DNA from 2 places in the Koromonas humicola genome. Region 1 is predicted to be linked to the other one. Evidence: riboswitches for the same ligand, from Rfam matches in the RefSeq annotation. Region 1 holds a riboswitch; the other holds the start of a gene.
The links. A riboswitch is a leader RNA that binds a small molecule or an ion and turns the genes downstream of it on or off. The one in region 1 is predicted to bind cobalamin.

Region 1 (11,720 bases):
GGCACTTGAGTACTGGTAGCGAACCACCGTGTGCCGCCGCTCCGTCGCGGTGTCGCGCTCGGTACGGATGAAGCCTCCGCCAATCGAGTAGTAAATCCGCTGACAGAGAAGATGTCCTTTGGTGTCCAAGGCCGAGAAACGCATACCGTTGGGGTGTTCGGGGAGCGAATCCTGCTTGTGAAAGACTAAATCTCGCTCCACGTTGAACGTGATCGTATGAGACTTATCCAGCGCCAATGCTCTGGTATCGCATAGCTGGAGGATTCTTGATTCTATGGTGTCCGGATCGACAGTCTCAGGTGATTCACCAAGTAGGCCCAACAACACGGCCCGATCAGTCGCGTGTCCTTTGCCGGTAAGTGCGAGCGATCCGAATAGCTCAATACAAACACGACATACCGCATCTAGCTTATTGTCTGTTCGAAGCTCAGAGATGAAGGATCGGGCGGCACGCATGGGGCCGACTGTGTGCGAACTGGAAGGGCCAATTCCTATCTTGAAGATTTCGAAAATGCTTGTTCTCACGGATAGGCTCAATGATACTCCGCGCCGCAGTTGCCGGGGTAAGCACGTGGGCGCGGAGGGAACAGAAAAGGCTACTCTTGTTGACCAAATACGCTGGTGTCGTCCGGTTCAGCGGTGAGCCCGGTTTTCTCAAGAATGAAGAAGAATAGGCTAAGAAGCATGCCAACGATCGTGGCCAACACCATACCTCGCAGTTGCGTCTGCCCGATCTTGAAGGACACTCCGGAGATGCCGACTACAAGGATGATTGCCGAAAGCAGCAGGTTCTTGCTACGCGAGTAATCCACGTTTGCCTCGATCAGCATTCGCAGGCCCGATGCAGCGATCACGCCGAAGAGCATCATGCTCACGCCACCAATCACCGGTGTGGGAATCGTACGGATAGCTCCGCTTACTTTGCCGAAGAAGGCGATCATGATCGAGATGACGCCGGCGCCGCCGATGACCCAAACTGAGTACACGCGGGTCAGCGCCATTACACCCATGTTCTCGCCATAGGTTGTCGTTGGGCACGATCCGGTGAAACCCGAAAGCATTGTCGAGAGCCCATCTCCGAGCAGGGAATTGTGTAGGCCAGGAACCTTCAGCAGGTCGCGTCCGACGATGTTGCTGGTCACAAATAGGTGTCCAATATGCTCCGAGATCACCACTAGTGCCGCTGGCATAATGACGAGAATGGAGGGCCAGTCAAACAGCGGCCTTACGAGATGAGGAATTGCGAACAACGATGCGCCGTGGAGAGGCGAGAAATCGACCGTGCCGGGGACGAAGATGTTGACGACCGCAGCCATCGCATAACCGGCAATCACGCCAATCAGCACGGGAATCGCAGCAAAGAATCCGCGGAACACTAGCGATCCGATGACCACGACGGAGAGCGTGAATAGCGAAATCAGCGTTGCCGTCCCGCTAACCGCCGAGCCTTTGTGGAAGGCCATGTCTGTAGCTACCGGAGCCAGTTCGAGGCCTATAAGCGCCACGATTGGCCCCATCGCCGCTGGAGGAAGGACGACTTCAAGCCACTTGCGACCCGCGAAGCGGATAATCAGCGACACCAGGGCAAAGATGAGGCCGGCAGCGATATATCCACCGGTTGCGTGCTGGAAGCCGATACCTGGCGCTTTTGCCATGGTGATGCACGTGATGGTTGGTGCGATGAACGCGAAGCTTGAACCGAGAAATGCGGGTGCTTTTCCGCGGCATACGAACGTGTAGATGAGAGTTCCAATCCCGTTCATCATCAGCACAAGCGCCGGATCGATCACCGTTGTTCCTGCTGCCTGATTGAACAGAATGGGTACCAGAATAGAAGCCCCGAACATCGCAAATAGATGTTGCAGGCTCAAGGGAATCCCCTTGAGCAGAGGCACTTTTTGGTCGACCTGAATGGTCTCTCGCGTGTCTGCGGGATCGAGCTTGGGAGTCTCCGCCGATTGCCGCATAGTAGGTTCCGTTTCAGTGTCCAACATAGACTCCTTCATTTCACCACCTTTGTGTGAAGACATGGGCGGCCGCATGGTGCCGAGATATGCCTCAGAAGAAAAGGATGGAACTACTCACAATCGCGGCTGATCTGGGCAAGGATGTAGGTGCAGGGCAATTATCCCGCAACGCAGGTAAATACCTGCTCGCAGACATCTTCAAGTGTTGCCAAATTCTAGCATCTACCCGAGATGTTGCCATCGTCATCATCTGTTTCAAGCAGGACTCTAGCCCTGTGCACGGCTACCTCGCTGTGTACCTTAGTCCCCTGAGTTGTGCTTAGGAGCAATTAGCAGATTCTGTTGGGAAAATTCTTATAGGTGATGATACTCTGATTCTGCTACTCTCCGGTCATAACTCAAGTCAAGTTAAGAATTGCATGGCGGTCAGAAAACTGACTGCAGAGTACTGTCAGTTGTTCAGATAGGTGCGTGGACAACTATGGCCCACTGTCATCGGGTTATACGGTCCGATGCCTTTGCCCCGGTCTCCCGGGTTTGTTTGAGGTCTCAATGTTTAAGCAATTATTGGCGGCTGCTGTCTTACTTTGCGCTACATTCAGCACTCAACTCGCTCATGCGCAGTTTCAGGACAATCAGATCCGTTGGTGGTATAGCAATTCCTTCCGCGAACCTGGGACCAATAATGGGGAGAATATTTCGAAGAACATCTTCTCCTTCACCCACGCTGACGCGGGAAACAAACTGGGGAACAACTTCCTCAACGTTGACATGCTCAAGTCCAACCACACTGACCCGATTTCGAGCACCGACACAAAGGAAGGTGCGGTTGAGGTCTACGTCGTGTATCGCCACGATGTGAGCTTGAACAGTGCAATGAAAACGGAGAAATTCGCGTTTGGTCCGGTGAAGGACGTTCTGGTTACCGCTGGCACCGATCTCAATACAAAGAACAACCAATTTGCATCCGCCAAGCGCATGTTGGTTCTGGGTCCCACATTCGCGCTAAAAGTCCCGAAGGGCTTCTGGAATATTTCTTTGCTCTGGGACAAGGAGTGGAACAACAACGGAATCGTTTCTAAGGGCGTGACCTTCAATAGCGCTGCGATGGTCGCAACGTCGTGGGGCATTCCATTCAACGTTGGCAAGGCTCCATTCTCGTTCGAAGGTTTCGCAGAGTTGAACAGTGCCAAGGGCAAGGATGGATTCGGGAATGGAACGAAACCTGAAACGCTACTTCACCCAAAAATGATGTATAACGTGGGTTCGCTTTTCAGTGAACGTCACAACTACTCCATCGGCGTGGGGTATGAGTACTGGCGAAACAAGTTTGGCAACGATCTTCATCTCCATCCATACAACGATGGCTCGCTTGCGAACGCTCCTTTCGTCGAGGTGGCGATTCACCTGTAGTTTAGCGTGGTGAATGAAGATGTTTGGCGGCTCAGTCGAGCCGCCAATTCTCTTTGTAGGGTCGCCGCAGAATCGCACAATGCTACAATCCTCGATCATGCTTCCAGAGGCGAAGCGTATTTCACCAACATGACACAGACCGTCCCATGCGCGGGTTCGCACGAAGGTGAGTTGTCAGCCATCATCCTGGCTGCTGGCTATTCGTCTCGCATGGGGCAACTCAAGCCGCTTCTTTCCATAGGACCGTGTACGGCACTAGAAGCGGTGATCAAGTTGTTTCACTCGGCTAATGTACGCGACGTCTCTGTCGTAATAGGTCACCGTGCTGAAGAACTTCGGCCCGTAGCAGAAATGGCAGGTGCGCGCTGCGTTCTCAATCAGAACTTCGATCGCGGGATGTTTACCTCAATCAAGGCCGGCGTTGCCGCAGTGTCCTCCGCGACACGAGCTTGTTTCATCCTTCCTGCAGACATTCCACTGGTAGAACCCAATACAGTTCGCATGTTGGGATCGCAGTTTATGCAGAGTGGGAAGCACGTTCTCTATCCAGTATGCGATGAACGTCGGGGACACCCTACCCTGATATCCCGCGATCTGTTTCCCGAGATACTCAATGCGCCTCCTGATTCACGGCTCTCCGCGTTACTGGCGGCAAATGAATCGTTATCAGAAGATGTGGTGGTGATCGATCAGGCAATCCACATGGATATGGACACGCCAGAAGACTATGCGAACATCTGCAAATTAGCTGCCGAGAAACTCAGTCCTCCCAAGGGATTTCGAACCTCTCACCACTAGAACGCTCCTCGCATTTGTTCTCGAATGCAGTGTTTCGGTGGTCTGTCGCAATCGCTTCTCCATGAATAATCAATGAAAAAATCAGAGAAGGCAGGTGCTCTGCTGCAGACGTCGGCTGGAGCGAACATATTTGCACGCAGGCCCGTAACTCTCGATGTGATAGACACCTGCAGTCCAAACTTCAAGCGCTGCTGAGATCGGTGTGAACACTAGAGGGTGTCAAAAGGCATTGGTTCTGAAACTCACAATGCCGCATTGGGCTGAGAACGTGAGTTGACTTTTCTTCGTCCGAAACGCTTTCATAATTACCTCGACAGCCGCGATTGAGAGACGCACGCGTGCAGCTTTCAATCGTTCCCTCCCATCGTCAAACGCAACGATCTTCAGGAGAATTTCTATGCCTACGTTCACCACTCAGGATGGCACACAGATCTATTACAAGGATTGGGGCTCCGGTCAGCCCGTAGTGTTCAGCCATGGATGGCCATTGACCTCAGATGCTTTCGAGGACCAGATGCTTTTCCTGGCTGAGAATGGATACCGCTGCATTGCACATGATCGTCGAGGACATGGCCGATCAAGCCAGCCTTGGAACGGCAACGATATGGACACCTATGCGGATGATCTCGCCGGTCTGACGCAACATCTCGACCTGAAAGACGCAATCCACGTTGGCCATTCCACCGGAGGTGGGGAAGTCGCGCGCTACATTGGACGACATGGGAGCAGTCGTGTTGCAATGGCGGTCCTCATCGGTGCGGTGCCTCCGGTGATGATGAAATCAAGTGCCAACCCCGGAGGCGCGCCGAAAGAGGCATTCGATCAGATCCGCTCTGCGGTGCTGAACGACCGCTCGCAATTCTTCAAGGACCTGAGTGGTCCGTTCTACGGCGCAAATCGTCCGGGCAGCAAAGTATCTCAGGGATTGCGAGATTCGTTCTGGCTGCAGGGTATGCAGGCTGGCTTCAAAGCCGTTTATGACTGCATCAAGGCATTTTCTGAAACCGACTTCACTGAGGACTTGAAGCGAATCGACGTACCCACGCTCATCATGCACGGCGACGATGACCAGATAGTTCCAATCAGTGACTCGGCGCTGCTTTCTGCCAAACTTGTGAAGGGGGCCACGCTGAAGGTTTATCCCGGACAACCGCATGGCATGTGCTCCACTTACAAGGACCAGATCAACAACGACCTGTTGTCGTTCCTCAAGCGCTCACAGCAAGTGGCTGCCTGACGTTCTATGCAGCTCCGAAGGCCAGCCCTAGCTGGCCTTCGAGTGCTCAGCTACAAGTGCTTTTGTAGGAACTGAACTGTCCGTTGTCCGGCATCGAGCAATTGAAAGCCTCCAAAGCCATGACCTGCGCCTGGATAAAGTTTGATTTCGTATGGAGTCTCTTTGGCTTCAAGCAGCTTTTGTAATTGTGTTGCTTCGCTGACAGGAACCACCGGGTCCAGATCTCCATGCAGGATCAGCACTGGAGGCATGCGATTGAATCCGTGCAGTTCCTGTGGAAGGCCTCCGAAGAATTCAACCACTGCCTTCACGCGAGGTTCTAACGAGGCAACGGACAGCGCCAAGTATCCACCCAGAGAAAAGCCGAGGAGTCCGATTCGGTTGGGATCAACGCTTTGCTGCTGCGATGCAAACGTAATCGCGTCTCCGATGGTTCGCATCCAGATCGGGAAGTTAGCTCGGGTGGTGCTGTGATCGGCCCAGATGGTACCTGTTCGCTCAAAGTAGTGCACGACAAATACAGAAAACCCCTGCGCGGCCATCAAGCGCGAGGGTTGCTCCGACCAGCCTTCACGGATTCCGCCAGAGCCATGCAACGCCAGAATCGCAGGATGCTTTTGCCCGCCAAGGGGCAGGAACTGTTCAACAGTGATGGAGTGACCTTCACTCTGAAAAATCGTTTTTGATGTTTGAGTATTGGTGCCGAGAAAATCCACCCTTCATAGATGCAAAGTAGGGGCAAAAGGAGCGGTGTTCGACTTTCGCAGTATTCAGGCGCGCTTGTATGGCACGAGTTCAAGGATTGCATGAAGGGCTCGCATCGGTTGCGAGCCCTCTAAACAAAAAGCGTTTACGTGCTAATCACCATCTCGATGACGCACCCCATGCTTCCGCCTCAATCGATGAACACTTGTCCGCCGCGGAGTCTCTTCCACCTCCTGAGCTGGTCTCCACCTCTTCTGAAGCTCGGAGCCCTCACCGTCCTCGGTTAATGCCAAATCGCGTCTTCCGACCACAGGCATCAGATAGCGATTGAGATCCGAATGCTTTACGCCAAATGCATGCTCAAGTCGGTCGGGCCTCAACAACTCGGCAACGTCGCCCGTAATCGCGGTTTCATTGGGTGTGAGCAGTAGTCCCGAGGAGAAGTGTTCGCGTGCGAGCCCCAGATCGTGCACGGCGGCAACCACCGTGATCCCAAGCTTCACCAGCTTTTCCAGCAGTGACATTAGCTCGATCTGACGCCCCAAGTCCAAATGTTGTGTCGGTTCGTCCAGCAGCATCAGTTCGGGTTGCTGTGCCAATCCAATTGCGACCTTTACCCGCTGACGCTCGCCGCCCGAGAGTTCGGCAAACACACGACCGCGCATCTTGCGAACGTCAGCCGCATCCATCGCACTCTCAATAGCCTCTACGTCTTCTGCGCAAAGTCCGCCGAAAAACCCTAAATGTGGAACCCTGCCTTGCGAGACGATCTCCTCAACCGTGAACGCAAATGGAACATCCAGTTCTTGCGGCACCAACGCAATGCGCTGCGAAAGCTGCTTCCTTTTCCATGAATCTAGCTCGCGACCATGGAGGACGATTTCGCCGTGACTTGGACGCAGCAGGGCAGAAGCGAGCCGCAGCAAAGTGGTCTTGCCTGCGCCGTTCGGACCCATAATCGCGGTCATCTCGTTCTGTTTTACTGCGAAGCTCAGGTCATCAAATATCGTTCGTGCCCCATGAGCAAAGCCAACGTTGCGGAATTCCAAGATGTTGGACATCATCGGCACTCTCTCCTTTGCCTGCGATTCAGCAGGTAGAGAAAAGCGGGCCCGCCGAGGAAGGCGGTCAGCATCCCCACCGGAATCTCGGACGGCGCGAACATAGTTCTTGCCATCGTGTCGGCGATGATGAGGAACACCGCGCCGCTGAGCGTTGCCGCTGGAAGTAAGCGGAAATTATCAGGGCCGATGATCAATCGAAGCACATGCGGTACGAGTAAGCCCACAAATCCAATCAGGCCCGCCATGGATACGGCCAGCGCTGTCAGTAATGAGCCAGCAAGCACGACCAGGATCTGCAGTCGCTCAACATGCACACCAAGTTGCGCGGCGTACTCCTCGGAAAGCGCCAGCGCATTCAGTTGACGCGAGAGAGGCAACGCAAGTGCGACCACCACAATTTCAATGACCGCCACGACGGTGACCTGCGCCCACGAGGGCACTGTCACCTCTCCGTGCAGCCATGCTGTCAGGACTCTTACTGCTGGATTACTGACCTCTTGCCGTAACTCAAGTGCGCCAGTAGCCGCATTAAGGATGGTTCCGATTGCAAATCCGGCGAGCAGCATATCCTCTACTGCGAAACGTCCGCCTGACTTGGCGAGTGCCCAAACGAGCGCCATCGCCAGCAAGGAGCCTACAAAGGCCAACGACTCTATCGCCCCCACTCCCCCGACTGACAGGGAAGGGACAAAGAATATCGCGACGGCCCCGCCGAGAGCGGCACCTCCGGAAGCACCCAGAACAAACGGGTCTGCCAACGGATTGCGAAATAGTCCTTGGAAGAGCACGCCCGTTGCGGCGAGCGCACCTCCGGCCAGCCCTGCTGCAAGCACTCGTGGCAAGCGAAGAGTGAAGAGAATGATTCCGGTGTCGCCCTCAAGGGAAGGATGCGCAAAGGCCCGCAACACTTCCATGAAGGGAATCCGGACCGGACCGATGCCCGAAGCGACCGTTATTGTTAGAAGTAGTCCCACCAGCAGCACGAGTAACATCACGGGTGTTCTTCTTCGCCATCGCGCCGCAACGGGGATTTTCACCGGGGCCTCGTGCGAGACGGTCTCGGATGATTGTGTGTTCACGCTACTCATCGCGCCACCGAGTGCAATTGACGTGCAAAATCCTCGAGAGAATCGAAAGCCACAGGACTCGGGTACTGCATCCGATCGTCAATGCGCAGCACTCGTCCAGCCCGAACCGCCTGTAGGGCGTTCCATCCTGCGTGCTGCCTCATTTGGTTCAGGTCAAAGGGAGAGTCCCTGAGCAGCAGCACATAGTCCGGCTGCTTCGGGATAATCGCTTCAATGTTCAGGTGGACCCACTCCTGCGATAGATCGCCAGTGACTGACCGCGCCCCCGCAGCGGCGAGCAATTCGGTGATAAACGCCCGCTTTCCGGCCGTAATGCAAGGATCGATAGAGATCACGAAGAATACGGATGGATGCTTCGCTTTGGCCGCTTCCATGCGTACTCGAGCCTCACGCGCACGCAACCGAGACACCAGCGATGCCGCATCGCGCTCGCGCCCTATGGCTTTGCCAATGCTGTCGATCGAGCGGTACAGCCCGTCAATTCCTGTTTCATTTACAAGGAAGACTGGAATTCCCAGGCGCTCCACCCCACGAATCGTCTCTGTGCTGTTGAGGGGGGCAACACCGATCACGAGGTCCGGATGCAGTGCGGCGATCCGCTCCAATGATGGTCGCAAGATGTCGCCAATGCTGGGCTTCTGGCGTGCTTCGGGAGGATAGATCGTGTAGTCAGTCACGCCTGCCACGTCCGATCCCGCTCCAATTGCATACACTGTGTCAGCCACACTGGGAGTGAGACAAATAATGCGGTGGACGCGATCAGGCAATCTTACTGCGCGACCAGTTTCATCATTGATTATGCGCATAGCCGCCGCTGGTAGGCTTAGCAGCGAAATGATCCCGGCAAATAAAACGGCGCGGGATACAAACAGACGCATTTTGACCCGGCTCAATGTGCGGGTCTTATTGCGAACAATAACCATACCTCGACCAAACGCGTTCTACGCGTCGGCGGGATTTGAAGGCAGCTTCCTACTGCAGATACACAAGTCAGATTAGGACGCACGTCGGCTCTCCCATCGAAGCCAAACTAGCCAAGATAAGCGTCTGGGCAGGTCTCCTGACTTACGCGTCTTTGGATTTCGAACAGCCTTCCCGGATTTTCGTCCAGTGGCATGTCGTTCGATCCTCGGCGCTTACAGTTGCGGGACAGTGGCGGATTCACACCGCCTTCCCTTAGCCAGACGGGAACGATATATACCCTATTTGAAGCCTAGTCAATGAATTTGCTTAACGCAACCCCCTCAGGCCAGAGAATCAGTCCAGAACGGGTGAACAGCCGTTATATCTTCCACTCCAAACTGCCTCCTAATAAGCTCGCTCCGATGAGAATGGTTGCCTGAGTAATATTGGCGGATGGTCCTGAACGGTCATGGACGTACTCGCTGAAATGCCGTTAGGAACTTGCACTTAGGGGTGATCGCCTCATTCTTTTCTGTTTTTTCTCCTGAGATGGACAGCTACACTGGTTTCTCTGCTTCAATTTGGGGGAAAACAATGAGGAAGTTCCTTGCCTTCATATTGCTGTTCATGCCTGTGTTGGGTTTTGCTGGGAACGGGAAGATCGCAGCTGACCTTAACAACAACAGTGGGGACCTTGTAGACGTAATCATTCAGTACAAACAAGTCCCCCAGAATCATCATCGGCGGAAGATCGCCAACCGTGGCGGACGAATCACCGGAGAGGCTCGTCTCGTCAAGGGTCTAGTCGCAAAGGTCCCTGCGCGCCGTCTGGCTGATTTCGCCAATGATGACGAAGTTAAATATGTCACCCCAAATCGTCGGGTTGTCGCCCACCTGGCAAACGCAGCTCCCGCCGTGAATGCCCAATTGGCATGGGATTTGGGGTTGGATGGGACTGGAATCGGTGTTGCCGTCATCGACAGCGGAATCTCCTCGGTACGGGATTTGAGTGATGCGCAAGGAAATTCGCGCGTCGTGTACCAGGCTGATTTCACCGGTACCGGCGCCAACGATGGCTTTGGCCATGGCACGCACGTTGCCGGAATCATTGGCGGGAATGGAGCGACTTCATCCTGCGATGGTTGCGGACCTATGGTCAAGGGAATCGCCCCGAATGCCAATCTCATCAGCCTGCGCGTGCTGGATCAGAATGGGCAGGGAACTGACAGCTCCGTTATTGCTGCGATTCAGGCCGCTATCGCTCTAAAAGACACCTACAATATCCGTGTTCTGAACCTTTCGCTTGGTCGTCCGGTGTTCGAAAGCTACCAAAATGATCCGCTTTGCCAGGCTGTAGAACAGGCATGGAAGGCTGGGATCGTCGTTATCGTGGCAGCCGGCAACGATGGTCGCAACATTCCTAGCGACGGTTATGGAACCATCAACGCTCCCGGAAATGACCCATACGTGTTGACCGTGGGTGCCATGAATACGGTCGGTACACCGGATCGTTCCGACGATACGATGACCACGTACAGTTCGAAGGGACCCAGCTATGGCGACGCTATCGTGAAGCCTGACCTGGTCGCCCCAGGCAATCGCATAGTCTCTCTGCTAGCTCCGAACAGCACCTTGGCGCAAGAGTATCCTCAGAACGTCGTCTCGCCCAACTATCTGACCCTGAGTGGCACCAGCATGGCAGCGGCAGTGGTTAGCGGCGGCGTGGCAGATATTCTGCAAAAGGATCCATCGCTTACGCCGGATCAGGTGAAGGCTCGCCTGATGAAGACCGCCTACAAGGCCCTCCCGGCCTACACGACCTTGACCGATGCTGGAGTGACCTACCAAATCCAGGATGACATCTTCACGGTTGGGGCAGGCTATCTGGATCTTGCAGCCGCGCTGGAGAATACTGATCTCGCAACGCTTCCTGCGATTTCGCCCGCAGCCACCTACGACGCCAGCACAGGAAATGTTTATCTGACCAAGGCTGATAACGCTCTTTGGGGCACGAATGCTCTGTGGGGTACGAACGCCATTTGGGGAAGCAGCGAGTTTGTCAGCGGGGAGAATGCGCTTTGGGGTACCAATGCTTTGTGGGGTACCAACGCTCTCTGGGGTACAAATGCACTGTGGGGTACCAATGCCAACGCTCTCTGGGGTACCAACGCAAATGCGCTCTGGGGTACCAACGCCAATGCACTGTGGGGCACCAATGCGAACGCACTTTGGGGCACTAATGCCAATGCGCTTTGGGGAACCAACGCACTGTGGGGCACCAACGCCCTATGGGGAACGAATGCATTGTGGGGCACGAACACGAACGCATTGTGGGGCACCAACACCAATGCGCTCTGGGGGACGAATACGAACGCCCTCTGGGGGACAAGTACGATGGTAGCGGGAGACTAATCACATGCAAGCGGGGCGATGATTGGATTGTCCCGCTTGCCCCTTTAGGTACTTACCCTTGATGGAACTCGTTTCTTCCCCTAAGCGTGCTCGGTCAATGTGAATCTCTGGAGATTTTGTCCATTTTCGGGTA
Region 2 (11,720 bases), 2.1 Mb from region 1:
TGTCGATTTAAGCTTCGTAAGCTGGCGGAATTCCAGCACCAATCTCACGACTTCATGATCGCCAGCCAAGCCTTCGAGTACATCCTGTGCCGTCGAAATCGTTTTACCCTTGCCGTACTTGATCGGCTTCGGCAGACCCATCTGATTGAACAGCACATCGCCAAGCTGCCTCGGCGAATTTACATTGAATTCCACCCTGGCTAGGCCATAAATATCGCGCTCAAGCCGTCGAATATCACCCTGCAGCTTCTGCGACATATCGGCCAGCACGGCGCAATCAAGCTGTACGCCCGCCTGTTCCATCCCGTGCAATACGTATGCAAGCGGCAGATCGACCTCGCGATAGAGCCATTCAAGCTCCGGCTCCGCGTTGACTTCCTCGCGCAAAGTCTCAGCCAGCCGCAACGTCATGTCCGCCGCCTCAGCCAGCGATCCCGTCAGTTTCAGCCCCAACCTGCGCAGAGCTACCTCAGGCAGAGTATGCGAACTGTACGTCGGATCCAGCAAGTAGGAGTAGAGCATCGTATCGTGTTCCACTCCATCGAGTGCCAGCCCCGTGTCGCGCAACGCATGCACTGTGGACTTCACGTCATGAACGGCCTTTGAGATTTTCGGATTTGCGAGCACCTCGGCGATCCCCGTTCGGTGCTCACCATTCAGGTCTGACGTGTAGCTCTCGGCCTTCTTCACTGAAAGCGCTATCGGCTGGCTCTCCTGTGGTGCTGCAGCAACAGGCATCGGTTCGCCCAAAGCGAGCACTCCCTGCTCCGGCGCTTCGTCCGTCTGTGCAATGTCGCCTGCCTCTGCTGCCGCTTTACTCGACTCGGCTTCGGTTAACTGCGCCGCTGCACTCAACGCAACAGCAACGTCCTTCGATTTCGAAATTGCATCCAGAACGTCCGAGGTCAATTCGCCGTACTTCGTCTCGCCGACTGCCTCGCCTTCCTCCAGGAATTCTTTCAGCAGCCCGCTAAATTCAAGTTCCGTAAAGAGTTCGCGAGCTGCATTCACGTCCGGATCTTTGGCCCGCATTGCCTCTGGCTCAAACTCGATCGGCACATTGCAGTCGATCGTCACCAGTTCCTTACTCAGCAGAATCATCTCGCGATTCTGTTGCAGCGATTCGCGATAAGTCTTTCTCTGCACCTCAGCCGCATGCTCCAGCAGAGCATCCAGTGACCCGTATTGCTGAATAAGCTCTACCGACCCCTTGTCACCAATGCCTGGCGCGCCCGGAACGTTGTCGATCGAGTCGCCACGAAGCGCCATCAGATCGACCACCTGCTCGGGTCTCACGCCAAGCGTTTCCTTCACCTTCTCGGGATCGCAGATCAGATTGTCTTTCGGAGGGTTGAGCACGCAGACATTGCCGTTGACCAACTGCATCATGTCCTTGTCGCTGCTGACCACGTAAACCGCATAGCCCGCCTCGGCTGCCCGGTGAGCCAGCGTACCGATAACATCGTCGGCTTCAAATCCTTCTTTGCCCAGGATCGGAATGCGATACACATCGAGCGCGCGATGAATATACGGGATCTGCTGACGCAAATCCTCGGGCATCTCGGCACGATTGGCCTTGTAACCCGCGTAGGCCACTTCAACGATTTCGCCCGTTTCCTTGTCGCGCTTCTTCAAAGCGGGCATCGCTGCCGCCTGCTCCTCACGGAAGCTTGGCCCCATATCAAACACTGCCGCGATGTACTCCGGCGCGAAGTCCTTACGCAGCTTGTTCAACATATTGACAAATACGAATGTAGCTGCCGTGGGCAATCCCGAGCGCGTCGACATCGGCCTCTGTCGGGCCATCGCATGATAGGCGCGAAAGACAAACGAGTACGCATCGATCAAAAAGACGCGCCCTTTGCCTTCTGGAGGTAGAACCGAGGTGTGAGAAGCAGCAGGAACTTCGGCAGTAGCGGATTTCTTCTTGGCTGGCACGACTCAAATGCTAACAAATCAGAAGCAGGAGGGCATGGTCCGATGCTCCTCCTGCCCTTTACTCGATGAACATGCAATCCCCATAGCTGAAGAACCGATAGCGCTCTGCGACCGCGTGATTGTATGCCTTGAGAGTCGTTTCCCGCCCAGCAAAGGCTGACACCAGCATCAGCAGCGTGCTCTTCGGCAAATGGAAATTCGTCAGCATGGCATCCACCACACGAAAGCGATATCCCGGATAGATGAAAATATCGGCTTCGCCACTGTGAGCCGTGATCTGCTGTGGTTCACCCGGCGTGGGAGGATTCTGCCCGGCAGCGTACTCCAGCGTGCGCACGGTTGTGGTCCCAACAGCCACCACGCGCCGCCCTTCGCGCTTAGCTCGCGAGATGCGCTCAGCCGTCTCCTCCGAAATCTGATACCACTCGGTGTGAATCTTGTGTTCCTCGACCACTTCCGTGCGAATTGGCGCAAACGTACCCAGCCCCACATGGAGCGTAACGGTCGCGGTCTCAACGCCCTTGCTGCGGATCTCGGCCAGAATTTCCTCGGTAAAGTGCAGTCCCGCCGTGGGCGCGGCTACCGAACCGGGATCCCGGGCAAATACCGTCTGATACCGTGCGCGATCCTCCGCCGTATCCTCGCGGTCAATGTATGGCGGCAAAGGTATATGCCCCAATGCCTCAAGCCGGGAGAAGAAGTCCGGCACGGGCAGGAACCGGATCGTTCGCTCTCCAAACTCGCCGCGCTCGAGCACTTCGGCCTCAAGCTGGGTTTGGCCAGACGCATTGGGAAAGTACAGCCGCTCGCCCGGCATGATCTTCCTTCCAGGACGCACAAGTGCTTGCCACCGCTGGTCATCACCCGGAAGACGGCGCGTCAGGAGCACTTCAACGCGTCCCTTCAGGAAGTCGCGAGAGGCCGGATTAGCCGGACTCAAAAGCTGCGCGCGACTGCCGCTTCGGTGCCCAAACAGCCGTGCCGGAAGCACGCGGGTATCGTTGAAGACAACTAGGTCCGTCGGCCGTAGGAGTGACGGAAATTCGGTGAAAACCGTGTCGCGAAGGCAGAATTCGCCCGCGACTTCGCCATTTTGAGAGCGTTTCAGGTGCAACATCCGCGAAGCCGCACGCTGGGCTGGCGGATGCTGGGCAATCAGCTCCGGGGGTAGAGGAAAATCAAATTCGGAAACAAGCACATTTCGATTATAGGGCGCCCTCTGAATCAGCAGGTGATTACAGAAAAAGTGGCGGAGCGCTTGAGGCTACGGTAGTATGCGTGGAGCGGGAATTTTCGGATGGGAATGAACCGGCAATGAGTGATTACGAGTCCAGGCTTGCGATTCTGCGCTTCGGCAAGATGTTGCACGAGCGCGGTCTGATTGCCGCCACTGACGGCAATATCTCCGTGCGCCTGAATGAGGTATCGGTCCTGGTCACACCGACCTGCATTTGCAAAGGCATGATGACCGCCGAGGACCTGCTGGTCGTTGACATGCACGGCCGTAAAGTCTCCGGATTCCGCGACGTTACCAGCGAAATCGGCATGCACATGACCATCTACCGCATGCGCCCGGACGTCAACGCGATCGTGCACGCTCATCCACCGACAGCGACCGGCTTTGCCGCCTGCGGACTGGCGCTCGATCAGGCACTCATCAGCGAAGTTCTTCTCTCGCTTGGCTCCGTGCCGCTAGCGCATTACGCCACGCCGGGTACCTCCGAGCTCTCCGAATCGCTGGAGCCGTTTATCCCTGACCACGACGCGGTTCTGATGGCCAATCATGGTGTCGTCACCTATGGCGGCGATCTGATGCAGGCCTATATGAACATGGAAACCGTGGAGCACTTCGCCAAGATCGCGCTTGTGGTAAAGCAACTCGGCTGCGAGCGCCCCCTGGCAGCCGAACAGGTGACCAAGCTTCACGAAATTCGCCAGCGCCTGCAGCAGTACAAGTCCGAGCAAAGAACGCGGGCGTAGGGACAAGATTCAAACTTCCATAGGTTCAACGTTTCGAACATCCATCATTTGGATGGATGTCATCCTGAGCCGTAGGCAAAGGATCCCTGCCGCCGCTCCAATCTCAGCTCATCGCTCTAGGTCACCAATCATCAAACGATTCGGCTTTGACATTGAAACCTCGAAACTTTGAAACCTTTACCCCTCATCATTTCCTCTCGTGCACAAATTCTGTAATGCCACGGCGCGGGCTCTCCTGGGGCGTCTCATTCGCATGCCCTATCGGCAGCAGCGCCATCGGCACATGCCCGACTGGTATCTCGAGTACCTCTGCCACCTTTGCCGGAATGAATGCTCCGACCCAACAGCTCGCCAAACCCAAATCAGCCGCCGTAAAATGCGCTATCGTCGCAGCGATGCTTGCATCCTGCAGAGCCCAGTGTTCCTTGTTGTCGTATTCGCAACGCGCCGCATTCGTGCAGATGACGAGCGCCATCGGGGCCTGCGCAATCCAGTCGTGGTTAAACGTCGCTCCGGCCAACGCCTTCATGCGCTCGGAGCCACTCACGAGGTAAATCTCATAAGCCTGGAAATTCCCTGCCGTAGGTGCCATTCGAACAGCTTCCAGCAAACGTTTCACGATCTCCTGCGGCACCGGCTCAGGACGATATCGCCGAACCGATCGGCGCGCCCGCACTAAATTCAACCATTCCATCGAAATCTCTCCGTTCGAATCTATGAGTGCTGATTTGAGCATACTGCGCGAGACCCTAATGTGTGCGCTGGGGCGCGGCGGATTATCGCAATAAAAAAAGGAAAGCCGTTGGGGGAAAACGACTTTCCTGTGCGAAAGAGTGCGATTGGAAAACCGCTCTATTCTCCGCCAAAGTGGAAGCGCATGCCCGCCCGGAAGTTGGCGGTCAGCGCCGGGTAGCCCAACACTTCTTCGTAGTGCTTGTTGAGCAGGTTGTTCACGCTGGTATAGACGGTGGCATAGCGATTCAGCCTATACCATGCGCTCACATCAACCCGCGCGTAACCTGCTGCGTGCGTATATCCATATCCGTAGTAGTCCGAGTCAGGACGACGCCCGATGAACGATCCACCGAGTGTGGCTCCATACCGCGGACGCGAGTAAGACAGCAGCAATGACCCAGCATGCTTCGGCCGACGAACCAGCGGGGCTCCAGCCATCGTCAGCGGATCCATGCTGACCGGGGCCTTCAGAATTTGCGTCGATGTATATACATATGAACCCTGTACCTGAAGCGACTGACTAATCCGGCCGCTCAAGTCCAGTTCCGCGCCATGCGCCAGCGCCTTGTTCAGGTTGATGTACTTCGAGATGTAGGTGGCAGGGTCGGTCGTAAGCGCGATCTGGTTCCGGAATTGCGTATTGAAGTATGTTGCCGTTCCCGCGATACGCGAACCAAAACGCTGCTCAACTCCCGCTTCGAGGTTGCGAGCCTGTTCGGGCTTTAGGTTCGGGTTCTTGACGATGAAGTATCCGCCAATTCCAAACGATTCTTCGAAGCGCGGTTCTTTGATGCCCTCGCTGTAGCTTGCCTTCAGGCGCGTGCCTGAAAGCACGTTGTTTCCACGCGACACCAAGTAGGTAAAGGATGCGCGAGGCACGCCGCGATCGCCAAAGCTCTCGTTGTGTACATAACGTGCGCCCACAATTGCGCTGAAACGACCGTACTCGACGAACTGCTCACCAAACACTGCATGGTTGCGACGCAGACCGTGATTCAACGGCGGATACAGATTGTCGCCTACGAATCCGTTTTCGTCTTCAAACTCGTAGCCAAAGCTCGTGCGCGCCCGCCGTGACTCCCACACTTCGCCGTTATAGCGAATGCCGAAACGATTGATGCTTGCCTGGTCCTCATAGGGATAGTCGATCAATCCGTACGCCGGAGTAGTACGCCAGTTATCTGTCACGGTATCGGCGTCGCGACGTTGATGGTTGTAGTTGTAGATCGTGAGTAAGTGCTGCCACTTGTCAGGCGCAGAGACGTTGAAATCCAAGCCAGCGAGCAGATTGTTCTGATGCGCGTACGCGTCGGAGTCTGGCAACAGCAGTTGCTGTCCGAGGAATGTAGTTTCGCCCGGAACTCCGGCGCGCGATGTTGTATGTCTTACGTGCAGTCTCGCAAACGCGTTCTTGGCAAGCTGCATTCCGAGATTCGCTCCCTCGGTCGCATTGTCGTACTTGTCGTTTGCACCTTGACCAGCCGAGTGGAATTCATCGCCAAACAGGTTGTAGTCGTAACGGCCACGCGCACCCGAAAGCGATGCGTATCCATGTCCAGTCTGGAAATTACCTCCGTCGCCTTCGACGAGCAGCTCAGGAGTCTTTGTGTGTCCGACGGCCGATGTGATCTGGACCACGCTGCTCATCGCGTCGGAGCCGTACAGCACGCTCTCCGAACCGCGCAGCATTTCCAAGCGATCCATGCCAGCCATGGAAACCGTTCCGAAGTCGAAGTATCCTCCCGGATCGCTGACTGGAACGCCATCCACAAAAATCTTGTTGTAACGCGACTCACCGCCGCGAACGAACAATGATGTCTGTCCACCGCGATTACCCGAATCAGCAAGAATCACACCGGGCAGAAACCGAATCGCATCCGACGCCGCGACAGGCTGCATCGTGTTGAGCGTCGCTGGGTCAAGCGTGGAAACATTCAACCCGGTGAGCCCTGCCTCAACTGGCGAAGGTGTCGCGGAAACCAACACGGTCTCCGATCCCGAAGTGAGCTTAAGCTGCGCCGTGACGTCGCCCGACTTCGCCACAGTAGCACTCCAGCGAGCGAAGCCCGGAGCAAGCACATCAACACGAAGCGCATCGCCCGGAACGTTTGAGAATTTTGCTATGCCGCGAGCGTCAGTCGTACCAAGCGCTACGGGTTGACTCGATCCCTGCGCATAAACAGCCACATGCGCTCCGTTCACGACTGCGGACGACGGGTCCACGACACGCACCTGGACATCCAGGGCGAGAGCAGAAATTGAAATTAGAAGTACCAGAAAAGAGAAAACTACGAGGCGGAAAACTCGCATACATCCTCCCTCACACGCGAAAGGGGTTGCTGGTTGTGTTCGCGCCGGTCTCCTGGCTGTTCGGAGTGGTCTCATCGACCGTAGCGTGCCTCACGCCTTCCCATGCAAATTGCACAGTGGCTACAAGGGCGTTCTCCGACTTACAGTTGCGCGGCAGCGCGGGATTCTCACCCGCTTCCCATGCCATGAGGCGAGAGCCTCAGGCGCGCGAACGCTTACTTGGAAAAGAACACGACATCAAACCGTAGGAGCATACATCAATTCGAAGCCGATGCAATGACTTTAGGAGCTTTGTTCTTGAGTGTCAAACCTGACACAAAAGTCGCAGCGGCCGCAGAACGCGGCAAGATCACTCGGGGGAGAGTTGTAAGAAGCTGTATTTACGCGGCGCTTGAGGAACTCTCAGTCAACGCGATGACGGCCAATTCGAGCCTATCCTTAGCGCCCGTCTTGCTGAAGATACTTTGCAGATGTCGCTTCACCGTGTTTTCGCTAATGGTCAATTGAACGGCGATGTCCTTGTTTTTCATTCCGCGCGCCACCAGATAGGCGATCTGCTTTTCGCGTTCACTTAACCGCTGCAGATTTGTGGCACGCTCTTGTTGCGTTTCAGCCGACATGGCAAGCAACACACCCTGCGCCACGTCATCGCTGAAGGCCAACTCACCATCGGCAACGGATCGAATTGCGGAGAAGAGTTTCTCGGGAGTGTCGCCCTTCAGCACCAAACCCCGCGCACCTAATCGAACCACTTGCACGTAGTCAGATTGGCTCTCTGATCCCGTAAGCACCACGCTAGCAACCCTCTCGTTGGCACGATCAAGTTGCCGAAGAACCTCGAATCCATCCATTGCGGGCATGAACAAGTCGAGCACCAGCACGTCAGGGTGCTCTCTCTGAATCATGTCCAGCGCTTCTACGCCATTGCTGGCGGTGCCTACGACTTCGAAATCGAGTTGTGCCGCGAGCAATGCGCCCAGCGACTCGCGCAAAACGGCGTGATCATCCGCTACAGCCACACGGATTTTTTCTCCGCGGAACATGTCAGCTTAGATGCGAGTTAAGGCACCTTAGAGGCAGCTACAGCAAACAATTTATTTCTCCCGACAGACAGTGCCCTTTCGCGTCTGCCTCCCGTTCCCGTCCTCTGCCCTGATTTCGCCCTCGATATGCTATATTCCGAACAACTAGCGCAGGAGTTCTGCTCTCGAGAGCTACAACTATCGTGTGAGTCCGTGACCATTGATGAAGAGTTAGGGCTGCTAGAGGAATCTTTTCGGCGGCTGAAAATCGAATTCGACATCTACTTCGCAGGCGGCTCCAAAAAGCCTCCAATGGACACGGAATCACGTGTTCAGACCCTGATTCGGCGCAATGTCGAGAACGGCAGACTTAGCTTCGCCCAGCGGTTCCGCCTCAACTCAGTCGCGCAAAAGTATTCCGTCTTCAGCGATCTCTGGCGACGCAAAGCCAAGATTAAGGAAGAGGGCTACCGTCGTCCGGAAGACGTTCTGCTCGGCGTCGGCGGCTTCGGCCATATAGACACGGCTCCGAAGCCCGGTAATGACCTCGATCCCGAGAGCTACCTGCTATTCAGCGACGACGTCATTGAAGTGGTTGCACTTTACGAGGCGATCGTCCGAGCCCGCGAAGCCGCAGGACAGCCACTCGGAGCCTTCGACCCCTTCGCCAAGTTCGTCCAGAGCAAGTCCTCAGAGATCCGCAATCAGTTCAAGTGCAAAGCAGTCGAGTACACTGTAATGGTGAAGGACGGACAGGTTCGACTGAAAGCGCGTCCCCGCAAAGATATCTAGACCGGATTCCTGTAAGGACACCCAACAAACGCCGGGCAATCAGCCCTGCAGATGCGAGGATGCACTTACTTCATCCGCTCTGTAGCGCGCTCCAGTTCCCTCCCTCCCCCGGCATTCCGAAATCTCATCCTCTGGAGAGGAAGTACATGTCGAAGATCAAACGCGCCATTCTGAGTGTTACTGATAAAACCGGCCTGATCGAATTTGCACGCCGCATCGCCACACTCGGAGTGGAACTGGTATCCACCGGTGGCACCGCGCGCACCCTGCGGGAAGCAGGACTCAAGGTCCGCGACATCAGCGACCTCACCGGCTTTCCGGAAATGCTCGATGGCCGCGTGAAAACCCTGCACCCGAAGGTGCATGGCGGCATCCTGCACGTGCGCTCAAATCCTGCCCACGTCGCCGCCGTCAAGGAACACGGAATTGAGCCCATCGACATGCTGGTTGTGAACCTCTATGCCTTCGAGAAGACAGCAAGCAAGCCGGGCGTTCATTTCGAGGAGATTATCGAGAACATCGACATTGGCGGTCCCTCCATGGTCCGCTCGGCGGCGAAAAACTTCCAGGACGTCGCCATCGTGACCTCGGTCACCGACTACGAATCCATCGCCTCCGAAATGGAGCAGAGCTCCGGCGAGCTTTCGCTGAGAACGAAGTGGGGATTGGCGCAAAAGGCATTTGCCACCACCGCCGCCTACGATATGGCCATCGCCAACGCACTTGCCGAAATCAGCATTGATGACGCCTCGAAGTTCGATATCACCCAGTTGGGCCAGAGCGCCACATTCCCCGAGACGCTTCGTTTGCAGTTCCACAAGGCCTTCGACCTGCGCTACGGAGAGAACCCGCACCAGAAAGCCGCACTCTATTCGGATGGCAGCAGCAAAGGCATCGCGAACGGCAAGCAGCTTCAGGGAAAAGAGCTCAGCTACAACAACATCGTCGATTTGCAGGCTGCATGGGATCTTGCTCAGGAGTTCTCCGAGCCCGTTTGCGCCATCATCAAGCACACCAATCCTTGCGGCACCGCCACCGGATCGACATTGAAGGAAGCCTACGTTCGCGCCCTCGAGTGCGATCCAGTCTCGGCCTTCGGTGGAGTGATCGGCGTGAATCGTGAGGTTGACGCCGACACGGCTGCCGAGATGGCAAAGCTCTTCGTCGAAGCCATAGCCGCCCCAAGTTTCACTCCCGACGCTCTTGAAACCTTTGCGAAGAAGAAGAACCTTCGCCTCGTCAAGATTGCCGACCTCAAGCAGAAGTGGGTGCTAAAGAACGTATCCGGCGGCGTCCTCATGCAGGACAATGACGTTCACCCAATCACCGAAGCCGACCTGAAAGTCGTCAGCAAACGGCAGCCCACGGCCGAAGAAGCTCGCGCGATGCTCTTTGCCTGGAAGGTCTGCAAGCACGTTAAGTCCAATGCGATTCTCTATTCGCGCGATGGACAAAGCGTGGGCGTCGGTGCCGGACAGATGAGCCGGGTGGATTCGGCCCGCATCGGAGCCGAAAAAGCCGTTCTTCCCCTGACCGGAACCGTTGCGGCCAGCGACGCGTTCTTCCCCTTCCCCGATGGAGTCGAGGTGATCGCCAAAGCCGGAGCCACCGCGATCATCCAGCCCGGCGGTTCCGTTCGCGACCAGGAAGTGATTGAAGCCGCTGACCGTTTGGGACTGGCAATGGTGTTCACCGGAGTAAGACACTTCCGCCACTAAAGCATGGCGAGCATATTCACAACGCGAGAAAGCCTGTCGCCGAGCACCGCTTCCAAAAGCTCGCCCCAGGCTTCGCTCGCGTCCCGCATGCTCAACCATGCCCCGGTAGTCGCGATGTCACTCGCGTGTTGCGCGCTGGCCTCGCGGCCCATGGCGTCAGCCGATACCTGGTGGCACCTCGCGACAGGACGCTGGATAGCACAGCATCACGGCATCCCTCACACAGACCCGTTCTCCTACACTTTTTCCGGCCAACCATGGATTGCCCACGAGTACCTTTGCGATCTCGTGATGTATTTCATCCATCGACTTGGCGGTTTCACCGCACTCACAATCGTCAATACCGCATTACTGACTCTAGCGTTTGCATTGCTGTATTTGGCATCGAAAGGAAATCGCTGGACACGAGCAGCCGCCGTCATACTCGGGTGCTGGGCCGCTCGACCGGGATTCGCTATCCGGCCACTAACCTGCACTCTGCTGCTCGGAGCCGCATTCCTCCTGATCTCAAAGCGATTCCTGCGGACTGGTCGGGTTCGGTCACTGTTCTGGCTTCCCTTGCTGACATTGCTTTGGGTGCAACTCCATGCCGGATACATGTTCGGAATTGCCATTCTGCTGGTGATTGCCGGAACTGAAGCGCTCGATTCGTTCATCGGGCGCGAATCGGCCAGCCCTAAGCAAATTGGCGCATTATGTATCGCCGCGCTGGGGTGTGCCGCAATCGTGCCGCTGAACCCGAACGGCATTGCCATGTTGCGCTACCCATTCACCGTCATCAGGATGGCGAGCAATGAATTCATCACAGAATGGCAGTCTCCACCGCTGACGTTCCCTGCGTTCTACCCGTTCGTTGCGCTGGCCGTACTCACGCTGTTGGCAATCCTGTTCTCTCGCAAGCCAATGCGCCCCGGCCAGTTGCTGATGTTTGCTATCTTCTGGGCCGCTGCGCTCAAGTCGGGCCGCAATATTCCGCTCTTTGCTTTGATCGCCGTTCCGATACTCGCCGAACACATGCGTTCCGAATGGGCTGCGCGACTCATCACACGATCCATCAACATAAGAATGCGAGCTTCGCTTGCGGCGGGAATCGTGTTCGCATCAGCTCTGTTGTGCGTCTGCCAACTTTGGGCCGGAGTGCGCTATCAGCGTGAGGCCGAATGGCTTCGCTTCCCCAAGTCTGCACTCGACTACATGATCGAACACAACCTTCGCCCCAATTTGC

Region 2: another riboswitch for cobalamin. It lies ahead of AC6IZD_RS00770 (TonB-dependent receptor); the one in region 1 lies ahead of AC6IZD_RS09895 (ABC transporter substrate-binding protein).

The regions. Positions count from the first base shown of each region.
Region 1 is NZ_AP040873.1:2,283,502-2,295,221, reverse strand. It holds gene AC6IZD_RS09940 (L-serine ammonia-lyase) at 1-525, opposite strand, end outside; gene uraA (uracil permease) at 597-1,994, opposite strand; gene AC6IZD_RS09930 (hypothetical protein) at 2,072-2,290, shown strand; gene AC6IZD_RS09925 (hypothetical protein) at 2,520-3,380, shown strand; gene AC6IZD_RS09920 (nucleotidyltransferase family protein) at 3,510-4,178, shown strand; gene AC6IZD_RS09915 (alpha/beta fold hydrolase) at 4,576-5,415, shown strand; gene AC6IZD_RS09910 (dienelactone hydrolase family protein) at 5,466-6,131, opposite strand; gene AC6IZD_RS09905 (ABC transporter ATP-binding protein) at 6,273-7,184, opposite strand; gene AC6IZD_RS09900 (FecCD family ABC transporter permease) at 7,181-8,176, opposite strand; gene AC6IZD_RS09895 (ABC transporter substrate-binding protein) at 8,269-9,150, opposite strand; cobalamin riboswitch at 9,306-9,471, opposite strand; gene AC6IZD_RS09890 (S8 family peptidase) at 9,770-11,587, shown strand.
Region 2 is NZ_AP040873.1:172,103-183,822, reverse strand. It holds gene polA (DNA polymerase I) at 1-1,938, opposite strand, end outside; gene queA (tRNA preQ1(34) S-adenosylmethionine ribosyltransferase-isomerase QueA) at 1,997-3,136, opposite strand; gene AC6IZD_RS00780 (class II aldolase/adducin family protein) at 3,253-3,918, shown strand; gene AC6IZD_RS00775 (nitroreductase family protein) at 4,106-4,612, opposite strand; gene AC6IZD_RS00770 (TonB-dependent receptor) at 4,771-6,963, opposite strand; cobalamin riboswitch at 6,989-7,189, opposite strand; gene AC6IZD_RS00765 (response regulator) at 7,344-7,982, opposite strand; gene AC6IZD_RS00760 (MXAN_5187 C-terminal domain-containing protein) at 8,199-8,777, shown strand; gene purH (bifunctional phosphoribosylaminoimidazolecarboxamide formyltransferase/IMP cyclohydrolase) at 8,924-10,495, shown strand; gene AC6IZD_RS00750 (hypothetical protein) at 10,583-11,720, shown strand, end outside.